4 regions of the Lysinibacillus sp. GJ-1 genome follow, and region 2 is predicted to be linked to each of the others. Evidence: riboswitches for the same ligand, from Rfam matches in the RefSeq annotation. Region 2 holds a riboswitch; each other region holds the start of a gene.
What was found. Region 2 has a riboswitch for cobalamin ahead of LO754_RS02285 (ABC transporter substrate-binding protein). Riboswitches for the same ligand answer to the same signal wherever they lie in the genome.
Positions count from the first base shown of each region.

Region 1 (3,190 bases), 980 kb from region 2:
CAAAGGGCAATTGGATAATTTCTTTAAGCAGTGTTATGTGGAAATTGTTCGAAAATTGTTTGAGTGACTGGCACTTAAATAGGTTAAATATGGTTTGCCTGTTAGTGGATGTGTTTGAATGTCGGCGCATACTCCAAAAACATCATCCAGCAGCTTAGGTGTTAACACTTCTTCTGGCGTACCATATTGAACGATACGACCTTGTTGTAAAACATAAATGTAGTCGCAGTACATCGCGGCCATATTTAAATCATGTAAGGCGGCGACAACCGTCAAATGCAGTGTTTGAATTAAATCCATTAGTTGTAATTGATGGTGGATATCTAAATGATTTGTCGGCTCATCTAAAATAAGTATCTGTGCTTGCTGTGCAAGTGCACGCGCAACCATCACTCTCTTTTTTTCCCCTCCAGAAAGGGAACTAAAACTACGTGTTTCTAAATGGGCAATACCTGTTTGAGACAAGGCTTCTTTTACAATATTAAAGTCTTCCTTATTGTCCATCTCAAAAAGTTTTTTATGTGGTGTTCTTCCCATACTCACTAAATCTTTTACTTGAAAGTCGAACAACACAGGCGTTTCTTGACTGACAACTGCTAATTTCTTTGCGATGATTTTACTTGATTGCTTAAATATATCTTGCTCATTTAATAACACTGTACCGCTTTCTGGCTTTAATAAACGATACATATTTTTTAATAGTGTAGACTTTCCGCTACCATTAGAGCCAATCAACCCAACAAACTGCTTTGCTTTTATTTGAATGCTTACTTTCTCTAATATGCACTGATCATGAATGGAGAATGATACTTCCTTTGCTTCTAATGTCATCACCTTTAATCCCCTTCACCAAATGAATAATTGTTTCGACGTAGTAGCCAAATGAAAAATGGTCCCCCACAAAAAGCAGTAATAATACCAATCGGCATTTCTTCTGGGGCTATTAATACACGCGCTAACGCATCAGCCCAAACTAGAAAAATTCCCCCTAACAATGCACTTATGGGGATAACATGTTTATAATTAGAGCCAACTAACAAGCGTACGATATGCGGAATAATTAAACCAACAAACCCGATGGACCCACTTACTGCAACGAGCACACCTGTCAGTAAAGATACGAGTACTATTAGCTGTATGCGAAACTGTTGAAGATTTACCCCTAACGTGACGGCTGCTTCTTCCCCAAGTAGTAATAAATTCAGATTTCGATAGTATAGCCACAACAACCCAAATACGATAAAAAAGACAATGACTGGAATAAATAAATTACTCCATTTTGCTCCTGCGAGACTGCCTAACATCCAATACATAACGGCTTTAATCCCGCCCTCTTCCTTAGACATCATTAACATAAAATTCGAAGTGGCAGATAAGATAAAGGACACCGCCATCCCCGCTAGTAAAAGGCGAAAAATCGAAATACGTCCTCCTACACGCGACAACAAAAATACTAAGACAATTGCCATAAAAGAGCCTAAAAAAGCAGAGACTGAAAGGGCGTAGATACCTAAAAATGAAAACGCCCCTAAAATAATGACAGCCGTTGCGCCCACTGTTGCTCCCGAAGAAATACCTAAAATATACGGATCGGCTATCGAATTACGGACTAGTGCTTGAACAGCAGCACCAGCAACCGCTAAGCCTGCACCAACAACAGCCGCCAGGATCACACGAGGAACACGGATTTGCCATATAATAATCTCTTGCGAACGACTCCAATCCGCCTCTATAACATGAGGGAATAATGGCACTTTCGAAAGAATTACCTTCCATACATGTAACGGCGTAACTGACACAGACCCAATCATAATGGCCACTGTCATAGACGTAATGAGCACTAGAAAAAGGGTCAAAGAAAATAACATAAATTTTTTATTCATTTGGTTATGAACTCCTTATCAATCATGATAAAGACGAAGCAATAAAAAAGGGCATTCTACGCATACATGCATAGAAATACCCTTAGCTAAACAAATTAGGAGAAATATCCATCAATTGTCCGTAATTGCTTGCATCCTCGTGGGCATTACAGGTATGAACTAACTGGCAGGTCTCCTGGCTTCGATTCATCGTATCTACGATTGCCTTCCCATTTAAAAACAGTGGCTACACTATCATAGAACTCCTCGTTACAGTTGCGGGACAGCGTCGGATTTACACCGACTTCCCTTTTAAGTGATGCTCGTGTTTACAAGCGTCACACCATTAGTATCTGAAATTTTAAAATTATGACGATTCTATCATACATCATTATCGTAGTCTATTATTTCCTTCATTTAGGAATCTATCTTTCCTCATTTCAAACTAAATCCATCATTTCTGCACATTTACTTGCTACATTAAAGACACATCCAAATCGAAGGAGGAAATTCATATGGTATTAAATAAAAATCGGCTCCTAATGTTAGTAGCAGCAATTGCTTTACTAATACTTTCAGCTTGTGCTGATAATACAGCGAAGTCAGAATCTGCTCAAAGCGACAAAACAGAGCACGGCGAAGAGATGGATCATGGGGATGAAATGGATCATTCCATGATGAATCATTCAAGCTCTGGTGAAGTTCCAGCCACTTTAAAAACAGCCGAAAATCCAAAGTTCCCTGTCGGCAGTAAGGCTATTCTTACAGATTGCCATATGTCAGGAATGACAGGAGCCGAAGCGACAATTGTCGGCGCTTACGATACGACAGCATACATTATTTCATTTGAGCCTACTACTGGTGGTAAGACAATTGAAAATCATAAATGGGTGATTCATGAGGAATTAATCGACCCAGGTGAAGCACCTTTATCACCAGGATCAGAAGTAAAAACTGATGCTACCCATATGACAGGCATGGAAAATGCGACTGTACGCATTGATGATGCCGTACAAACGACTGTCTATATGGTCGATTTTGCTTTAACAACTACTGGTGAAGAAATGAAAAATCATAAATGGGTGACTGATAGCGAGCTAGCGACAAAATAATGAGGTTGGGACAAAAGAGAAAAGGTGTTAGATTGATGGCAGTCAATCTAACACCTTTTCTCTGTTCCTTAAATTTTTTTAGTTATGTCCCAGCCTCATTCTAAAACCTTTTTGTCACCGCTTTTATGCCATTTATAGCCGATTCCCCACACTGTCTGTAAATAATCATCCACTGGAAAGCCACTTTTTCGAAGCTTATCCCGTAAATTGCGGACA
Region 1 is NZ_CP088912.1:4,210,241-4,213,430, forward strand. It holds gene LO754_RS20940 (ABC transporter ATP-binding protein) at 34-831, opposite strand; gene LO754_RS20945 (iron chelate uptake ABC transporter family permease subunit) at 837-1,883, opposite strand; cobalamin riboswitch at 2,032-2,225, opposite strand; gene LO754_RS20950 (YdhK family protein) at 2,378-2,974, shown strand; gene LO754_RS20955 (response regulator transcription factor) at 3,070-3,190, opposite strand, start outside.
Region 1: another riboswitch for cobalamin. It lies ahead of LO754_RS20945 (iron chelate uptake ABC transporter family permease subunit); the one in region 2 lies ahead of LO754_RS02285 (ABC transporter substrate-binding protein).

Region 2 (3,190 bases):
GGCTATGTGCATAAGAACATTCCGCAGTTAGGTAGGAAGGGGAATTATGTCTATAGCTTTGCGCAAGGCTATTTACTATCTCATGCGGAGCCAGGCTTCTATTGCCCCGTCACGTTAACGATGGCAACAGCCTATTTGCTGGATCATTATGCAAGTGAAGAGTTGAAGCAACGATTTTTACCACATGTTTGTGCAACAGGAGATACAGAGCTATATGAGGGAGCAACATTTTTAACAGAGCGGCAAGGTGGTTCAGATGTTGGCGCAAATATTGTAAAGGCTAGACAAGATGGACAGCATTATCTTATGTACGGAGAAAAATATTTTGCATCAAATGTAGGAATGTGTGGTGTGGCAATGGTTTTAGCACGCATTGAGGGCGCATCTACAGGTTCGAAAGGTTTAACATTATTTGCGGTCCCTTGGCGTCTAGACAATGGTAAGATAAACAACCTTCGCATTCGTCGTTTAAAAGATAAGCTCGGTGTGAGAGCAGTGCCATCAGGTGAGGTAGAGTTTGATGGTTCGTTAGCATATGTCGTTGGAGAACCAAATAAAGGAATCTATTATATGCTAGAGGCGCTTAATTTATCTAGAATTTGTAATGCAGTGGCTTCTATCGGTATTATGCGTCGCGGATTTTTAGAGGCGAAGCATTATGTGACTAATCGGAATGCATTTGGGCAACCTTTAATTCAATATCCTATGATTCAAGATACATTAGGGAAATATGCGGCGAAGGTCCATGTAGAAGTGGCTACTGTTTTCGATCTTATTCAATTGTATGACAAGGTAACGAGTGGTCAGGGCGATGAGCAGGATATGATTCTTAATCGCTTGAATATCGCCATTATGAAGAAAGAAACGGCTGAACAAGCGGTACATTATGCAAGCGAAGCGATTGAATTACATGGGGGAAATGGCTATATTGAAGATTTTGTTACGCCTCGTTTGCTTAGAGATGCGCAAGTACTTACGGTGTGGGAAGGTACAGCGAATATTTTAGCATTAGAGCTTATTCGCTTAGTCGATAAATATTTTGCCCATGAATTATTTGTACGAGTAATGCATGAGCGGTTGACTAAATTAGCAAATGGCTCATTAGTGCAAATTGTGGAAGAGCAACTAGCGAAATTAGAATGTACATTACAAACATTTAGTCGTCTGGATGAAGCTACTAAATCATACGAAGCAAAGGGAGTAGCCGAAAAAATGGCTCATCTCTATGAAAGTGTAGTAGCAGTCGAATGGGCAGCTAAATTTGGTGGCAAATACGAAAAGCTAGCAGATATATATTTAGAAAATACATGGGCATTACGCGAAATTGGCGCACCCATGAAAACGGTCCAGTATTTTTCAGATATTATGTAAGGAAATAAGCCTTTTTAAAAAGTTTTCAGACGGTAGATAAACTCAAATTTTTGTGAGTTTATCTACCGTCTTTAGGGTGTCAGGCACGCACACAATTTTTGAAGCACCTAGAATGGTGTCACTTTTTTTATCGTTCCCTATTTCTATTTTCATGTATAATAAAATCAACTGAATATTATAAAGGTTCTTTACTTAAGTAAAGTGAAAAGGGAAATCGGTGTAATTCCGATGCGGTCCCGCCACTGTAAGTGTGAGTTTTTTCAATGGATGCCACTGAAAGCTATTTTGGGAAGGCATGAAAAAGCATTTGGAGCACGAGCCAGGAGACCTGCCTTTATAGAACATTACATTTCAGCCTACGAGGATAGGATGGTGGTTTTTTTGTGCAAGCCCGCCTCTCGTTAAATGGACGAGGGCTTTTTTTATGTTTTGTAAGGCGACTATCGATAACCATTGAAAATAAAGGTGAGCAATCCCCATATTTAATAATGACAATCCCTATACTATCGATCAATCAAGTTAACAGAGCTAAAAAATGCACATACAATCTAAGGAGGATTCACAATGAAAAAGTATTGGAAGATAGGATTATCAGCATTTTTGGCAATGGGTTTACTTGCAGCATGTGGAGCACAACCGAAAAACGAGCAATCTGCATCAGAGCAGCAGGAGCAACAAGTAACCAAACAAGAAGAAGCAACATTTCCAGTGACAATAAAAGATGCTACTGGCAAAGATATCGTGCTAGAAGCACCGCCTGAAAAAATTGTTTCTCTTATTCCGAGTAATACAGAAATATTATTTGGGCTTGACCTAGATGACGAAATTGTCGGCGTCAATGATTATGATGATTATCCACCGGAGGCAGCTAAAAAAGAAAAAGTCGGCAGTATGGAGTTCAATATTGAACAAATTATCGCCTTACAGCCAGATATTGTGTTTGCTCATGAATCAGGAATGGCTTCTTTAGATGGAGCGATGGAGCAGCTTGAGGCAGCAGGTGTAAAGGTATTTGTAGTGGCGAATGCAAGCGATTTTAATGAAACTTATACGACGATTGAGCAATTAGGACGCGCAACTGGTAAGTTACCGGAGGCACAAAAAATTATTGCTAATATGAAAGCCAAAGTGGAAGAAATCCAAGCGAAATTGCAGGATGTGGAACCAAAGAAAGTCTTTGTCGAAACGTCAGATGAGCCTGAAATCTACACACCTGGTAAGGATACATTTATGCAGGAAATGCTAAATATGATTCATGCTGAAAATATTGCAGCCGATACAACTGGTTGGTTCAAAATTGATGCGGAGCAAATTATTACAAAAAATCCAGATGTCATCGTTGTCACATACGATTATGTGCCAAATATTTTAACGAAAATTCCACAACGTGCAGGCTTTGATACTATTACAGCTGTAAAAAATAAAGCAATTGTACAAGTAGATGAAAATTTAACAAGTCGTCAAGGCCCGCGTTTAGCAGATGGGCTTGAAGAGTTAGCGAAAGCCATCTATCCAGAGGCTTTCGAGTGAGTAGAGCATTATTAGCCTATATTACAGCCATTACGTTACTTCTTGTTAGCATCTGGTGTGGCGTATCAATAGGCTCGGTTCATATTCCATTTGAAGTATTTTGGAATAGGGCGGCAGATGAAACAGCCGCTAATATTTTATGGAAAATTAGGTTGCCACGCGTATTGCTGGCAGGACTTGTTGGCGCATCGTTGGCGATTGCAGGGGCAGCCTTCCAAGGGTTGTTAAAGAATCCATTGGCAGACCCTTATACGCTAGGTGTATCTTCGGGAGCGTCAGTAGGTGCTGT
Region 2 is NZ_CP088912.1:494,649-497,838, forward strand. It holds gene LO754_RS02280 (acyl-CoA dehydrogenase family protein) at 1-1,371, shown strand, start outside; cobalamin riboswitch at 1,536-1,721, shown strand; gene LO754_RS02285 (ABC transporter substrate-binding protein) at 1,936-2,901, shown strand; gene LO754_RS02290 (FecCD family ABC transporter permease) at 2,898-3,190, shown strand, end outside.

Region 3 (3,190 bases), 1.7 Mb from region 2:
AACAACTTATATTCTAGATACAACACAAGAACAGCAAGTACAATCTTTCTTTGAAAAGATTGGTCATGTCGATCATCTGGTGATAAGCGCGGCAGAAACATCCAGCGGGGCATTCCTCCAAACGGATACAGCACAAGCACGAAAACTGTTTGAAAACAAATTTTGGGGACAATATTATGCAGCCAAATACGGTGCTTCTAACATTTCACCAAACGGATCAATTATTTTATTTTCTGGCGTTGTAGCCTACAAGGCTATGGTGGGCTCAGCAATACTAGGTGCCGTTAATGCGGCTATTTCCAATTTAGGTCAGACTTTGGCATTAGAACTTGCTCCTATCCGAGTAAACATCGTTTCACCAGGTATAATTGATACACCTTCCCGTAGCAAAATGCCAGAAGAAGCACGTAATCACTTCTATAATACAGTTGAAAATAAACTCCCTGTGAAACGAATAGGGCAAGCTGATGATGTTGCACAAAGCGTACTATATTTGCTACAAAATAGTTTCGTGACTGGAACGGTTCTTCATGTAGAAGGCGGCCACATGTTAACTTAAGACTGCAGCAGAATATATTTCTTAAACAAACTTTTGTAGAACTAAAACTGACCTAACAAATAAAACACCTTTCGCGTTGACTAACGAGTATTGTATATATCAATTAACGCGGAGGTGTTTAGTTAGTGTTCTTTTTTACAACAGTGTGTGGACGATTTTAAGCACCAACGCCACAAACGAATAATTGCGTGCGATACACACAATCTCAATTTATTAGGTAGAGGTGACTTTTACATAAAAAAAGTAGCGTCGTCACACGCTACAGCAAATTATTTTGAACAGTAAAGATATTGTTCAGGATGGCTAATACATAACAAGGATTTAGAACAAAATGTCCCTATTACTTTATATGTGAGCTAACAATGATAAGTGTAATTCCAGTAAATAAGCAAATAATTCTCGCCACAGGAATTTTATCAGCTAGTCCAAATAATGCAATTGCTGTTGTTACGATTAAAACTGTTGGACCAACCAATGCAAGCATTGTATTAATATAGAATGCTTTTTCTAAATTGTTCAACTTTAGCATCAACAAACCAGCACTTACTTCAATACTCCCAGACAATACACGTAAAATAACCATAGCTAGAACCGATTTTTCAATAATGGTCATCATCCTATCTTTATCGATAATATTCGCATATCTTATAAATCCATCTCAGTCTAATTATAGAATTCTGTTTGAATGAAATACTAACATCACTATATGTATCATTCGTATGAGATATGCTTGTAATCGTATGCTTGATAGTGTTAATTACTATGTTGATTATCTAGTTAAAAGTGCAAAAAATTTATTAATACAATCAGTTTTATAAATCAATTTTCTGTATTGTAAAATCCTGGGGAAGATAGTATTTAAAGAGAGGTTTATCAAATGAGACTGGAAGGCTACGCTAAGATTTTTAAAATTTTATATTTGGAGTAGATATTTAATAAAACGTCAGCCTTATTCTCTTTTGGAACAATGGTCTTTTTTAGTTAAATGAATACACTCAGCAAGTTTATAAAATAATGAAGATTTTTCTTATTTTATTATATTCTGAAAATAAAATTGACGTAAACTTTCGTGCATGTTATGTTTAATACTAATTTCATAGCAATTATTACAAGTTTGAGTGAAATGAATTTTCATTCAATTAAAAGGAAAATGGGTGTAAATCCCATGCTGTCCCGCAACTGTAAATGAGGAGTTTTGTTTCCATTGACACAGAGTTATTACTCGTGAAGGTGAAACAAAATAATGATTCATGAGCCAGAATGCCTGCTTGTAAGAAGATTCATTGATGATCTACGAAAGATAGGGAGATGGATGGAGACTTACTTTTTGTAGGCTTATCTATCCTTATTCTTTTTGAATAAGGTTTTTTTATGCTTTCTTTTATCTAATAGTAGATGCTTTTGAACCAAGATAGGAGATAGGAGACAGAAAATGAGATTGACAAAGTATTTACTTCCTTTTGTACTTTTTTGACTTTCAGTGTTCTTGCAGGTTGTACAAACACTGATACAGAAAAGGGAAAAACAACAACACAAACAAATGACGAAAAAATGATAACGATTGGATGGCATTTAGATGTCGGTCCATTAAACCCTCATACATATTTACCTAATCAAATGACTGCACAAGCAATGGTCTACGAATCTTTGGTTGAGTATAACGATGATGGGACTATTACGCCTAAGCTAGCAGAAAGTTGGGACATTTCAAAGGATAAGACTTCTTACATTTTCCATTTAAGAAAAGACGTTAAGTATTCAGACGGAACTGCTTTTAATGCGGATAATGTCATTCGTAACTTCGATGCCATATTAGCAAATCGGGAAATACATTTTTGGATGGGCATGGTCAACCATATTGTTGAGGTTGTAAAAGAAGATGATTATACAATTCGTTTGCAATTAGATGAACCTTATTATCCAGTATTAAACGAACTGGCCTTTGTACGTCCATTCCGTTTTTTAGGGGATAACGGATTCCCTGAAGGAGATGCGACGCAAGATTCCATCAAAGCACCAGTTGGGACAGGTCCATGGGTATTAACAGATTACAAAAAAGATGAATATGCTTTATTTAGTCGCAACGAAAACTATTGGGGGGAAAAACCTCTCTTAGAACAAATTAAAGTAAAAATCATCCCTGATTCTGAATCGATTTCGTTGGCATTTGAAAACGAAGAGTTAGATTTAATTTATGGTCGTGGCATCATTAGTTTAGATAACTATTCGTATTTAAAAGATAGTGACAAATATAAGACGGCTACCTCTGAACCATTGTCTACAAAAGCGTTATTATTCAATACGCAGTCAGGACCGTTAGCAGAATTAAAGGTACGTCAAGCCATTCAATATGCTATCAATAAGGAGCAAATGGTTGATAGTATTACACATGGTACAGAAAAAGTGGCCGACACACTATTTTGGGATGCAATTCCTTTTGCCAATATTGATTTAGAACCAATCTTGTATAATCCAGAAAAAGCGCAACAGCTACTTGATGAAGCTGGGTGGACATTACAAAAGGGCGATAAAATTCGTTCAAAAAACGGACAACCATTATCATTAGATTTAATCTATATCGCAACAGATGCGATTCAAAAACCAATGGCTGAGTTGATGCAAGGGGAACTA
Region 3 is NZ_CP088912.1:2,243,046-2,246,235, reverse strand. It holds gene LO754_RS10670 (SDR family oxidoreductase) at 1-559, shown strand, start outside; gene LO754_RS10665 (YqhV family protein) at 900-1,175, opposite strand; cobalamin riboswitch at 1,653-1,845, shown strand; gene nikA (nickel ABC transporter substrate-binding protein) at 2,111-3,190, shown strand, end outside.
Region 3: another riboswitch for cobalamin. It lies ahead of nikA (nickel ABC transporter substrate-binding protein); the one in region 2 lies ahead of LO754_RS02285 (ABC transporter substrate-binding protein).

Region 4 (3,190 bases), 2.3 Mb from region 2:
AGGCTGTGCTGCATGTGCTGTTCGACCTACTGGCTTTGCTCCGATAAAGACATCAAATTTACTTTTGCGATAAACAATACCGATATCATCAAACACAGCACGATAACATGCCATGCCACAGCCATTAAAGCCAATATTTAATGTTTTCGGCAATGACAACCCACCAAGTTTTGCTTGAAGTTCTTCTGCATATGGGATGGAATCAGCCTTCTCCCCATAACAGAAATCACATGCCTTTAATGACAAGACATCCCCAATTGGTGAGAGTAAAAACCCTACTTCTTTCAACTTCTCTGTTATCGCTTGTGGTTCTGTCGTTGGGATTTTTAAGTGAATTTGATGGTCTGGCGTATACTCCATCGTGCCTTCATCTCCCACAACTTCAGCCAATGCCATCATCTGCTGTGGTGTAAAAAATTTATTTGCTACCCCAGGGCTAACAGCTAGTTCAAAAATTGACTCCATTTTTTGTTGAACTAGCTTTGGTGTAGCTTTTGTTGCAGTTGTCCCCTGCACCATTGCAAGTGCTGTTGCTGCCATTTCTAAAGACGATTTTGTCGGTGTTGATACAGGCGTAATGGCAATATTACTTTTCATCCGTCCTGCATTTGGATCTGCCGCAAAATCATGGCTTGCAGTACCTGTTTCTTGGTTCATTGCCCACGGTTCATTTTCTTCTCTTAAACGCTGATGAGGACGTAAAGGCTGTTTTTCTTCCCCGAGCGTATATTTACGTTGATAGCCTCGCGGTGTAATCATTTTATTATCATAGAAAAACGTCGAAGAGTTGCCGATAATAACCGTTGTTAACATGCCGATATCATGCTCAAGCATCTCTGCTAAAGTCGTCATCGTAATTTCCTGACGCTCTCGGTAGGCACTCTTGACAAGACCTACAGGCGTATCAGGCGAGCGATATTCAAGTAAAATTCGCTGGGCTTCTACAATTTGACGTGTACGGCGACCACTTTTTGGATTATATAAAGCGATGACAAAATCCGCCATAGCTGCTGCTTCCACACGCTTGGCGATTAAATTCCATGGCGTTAAATGGTCACTTAAACTAATGGTGCAAGAGTCATGCATAATCGGTGCACCTAGTAAACTTGCACAGGAATTAATAGCTGAAATACCTGGTACGATTTCGACTTCAACACCTGTTGCTTCTGTCCAACCAAGCTCAATAAGCACTTCATAGACAAGCCCCGCCATCCCATATACACCTGAATCTCCACTTGAAATAACAGATACAATATTGCCAGCTTCCGCTTGACGTACTGCTTCTTGCGCTCGTGAAACTTCTTCTGTCATGCCCGTACTAACAATCGACTTTGCACTAACTAAATCCTGAATAAGCTCAACATACGTTTTATAGCCAATAATAAATTCACTTTGTTGCAGTGCCTCCACAGCACGAGTCGTAATATGGTTAAAATCACCAGAGCCAAAGCCCACAACAAAAATCTTTCCTTTTTGCGCCATTTTTTACCCCTCTTTCACCTTGTCGATGCCTTTAATGGCAGTTGTTTGCGGTGTACGCTGTAATGTACCTTCTTTCAGTGTAAAAACATGTTCACTATGTAAAGAGTCATGGTTTAAATCTTGTACAAGTGTTCTTCCGTGTTCAACCGATGGCACACGATACCAATTTCCTTGTGGATAAGCGATGACAACACAGGCATCTTTGCATCTGCCATTACAGCGCGTTCTTGTCGTATGTATTTCCTTATCAAGTGCTAATTTCTCGATTTCATCTCGTATTGCTAGGGTAATTTCCTCTGCCTCTTTTTTCATGCAGCTACTGCCATTACAAATAAAAAGATGTGTTTTCATTCCCTCTAAGTTCCAAGTTGTCATTGCTTTTCTCCCCTCATTTACTTTTAGGAAAAAGAAAAAACCTTCACTCTATATCGAAGAGTAAAGGTTTTGTAGAAGCCAAAATAAAAACGAATATACACGTATCCGCTCTCGCTTCACTTCTCCCTCCGAAAAGTTTGCATGCCATCAATAAGCAGGTTTCCTGACTTAAGCTTCCTTTTACTCTCGCGCCTTCCCAAGTTTTCAGTGGCATTGCGATTTCATCAGCTATTACAGTAGCGGGGGCTGTATCGGATTTACACCGATTTCCCTATTATCTCGAACTTTTTCGAGCACTTATAGATGTATCTATATTAAATTGAAATGCTGTAAGTTTTTAAAATGAATTGAAAAACTGTCTCTATCATAGCCTATTTTTTTCATACTTTTCAACATTTCTTTTTCATTTATTAGATTTTTAATAAAATTTCAACAAGTATTTCATTGAAAGCGACCGTTATTCTCTTGTATTTATCTGAATTTTCTAGAATGTCAAACAACGAAAAAATTTTTTTATAAAAAAAGGATAGCTTACGAATGGAAAAACATGTTACACTGTGTCGTGAAATCTCACAATTTCATCTTTTTTCGGTGCGAAGTGTAGCCATTTCGCTTAAAAGGGAAGCCGGTTCAAGTCCGGCGCGGTCCCGCCACTGTACTAGGGAGTTTTATAGAGAATGTCACTGTCCAATGGACGGGAAGACCTATAAAACGTTGAACTAAAGCCAGGAGACCTGCCGAAAAAAACGTGATCGTTTCAACCTACGAGGATAGGTGTGCGGCTTGGCAGATGATGATTCTATTTGCTTTTTCAGCTATGCACTTTTCCTAAATTAGGAGAAGTGCTTTTTTTATTGCGCACGCTACATTCGAAAATTTTGATTTAAGGAGGAGAGATTTTGAAATTATCTTTTTGGAAACTTAGTTACTTCCTACTAGCATTTTTACTAGTACCAAAACGAGCATTTGCCATGCACATCATGGAAGGATTTTTACCGATTGAATGGGCGATATTCTGGTGGATTATTTCGATTCCATTTATTATTTTAGGGTTACGCTCAATTCGCAAAACAATTGATGAAAACCCTGAAACGAAAATGATATTAGGGCTATCAGGGGCATTTGCATTCGTCTTATCTGCATTAAAGATTCCATCTGTTACGGGCAGTTGCTCACACCCTACTGGTGTTGGACTTGGCACAGTCCTGTTTGGCCCATTAGCAATGAGTGTGATAGGGACAATCGTCTTATTATTCCAATCGTTACTATTAGCGCATGGTGGCATTACCACTCTTGGTGCAAATGCTTTTTCCATGGCGATTGTAGGACCAAT
Region 4 is NZ_CP088912.1:2,882,003-2,885,192, forward strand. It holds gene cobJ (precorrin-3B C(17)-methyltransferase) at 1-1,482, opposite strand, end outside; gene LO754_RS14275 ((2Fe-2S) ferredoxin domain-containing protein) at 1,486-1,857, opposite strand; cobalamin riboswitch at 1,994-2,173, opposite strand; cobalamin riboswitch at 2,430-2,613, shown strand; gene LO754_RS14280 (energy-coupling factor ABC transporter permease) at 2,757-3,190, shown strand, end outside.
Region 4: another riboswitch for cobalamin. It lies ahead of LO754_RS14275 ((2Fe-2S) ferredoxin domain-containing protein); the one in region 2 lies ahead of LO754_RS02285 (ABC transporter substrate-binding protein).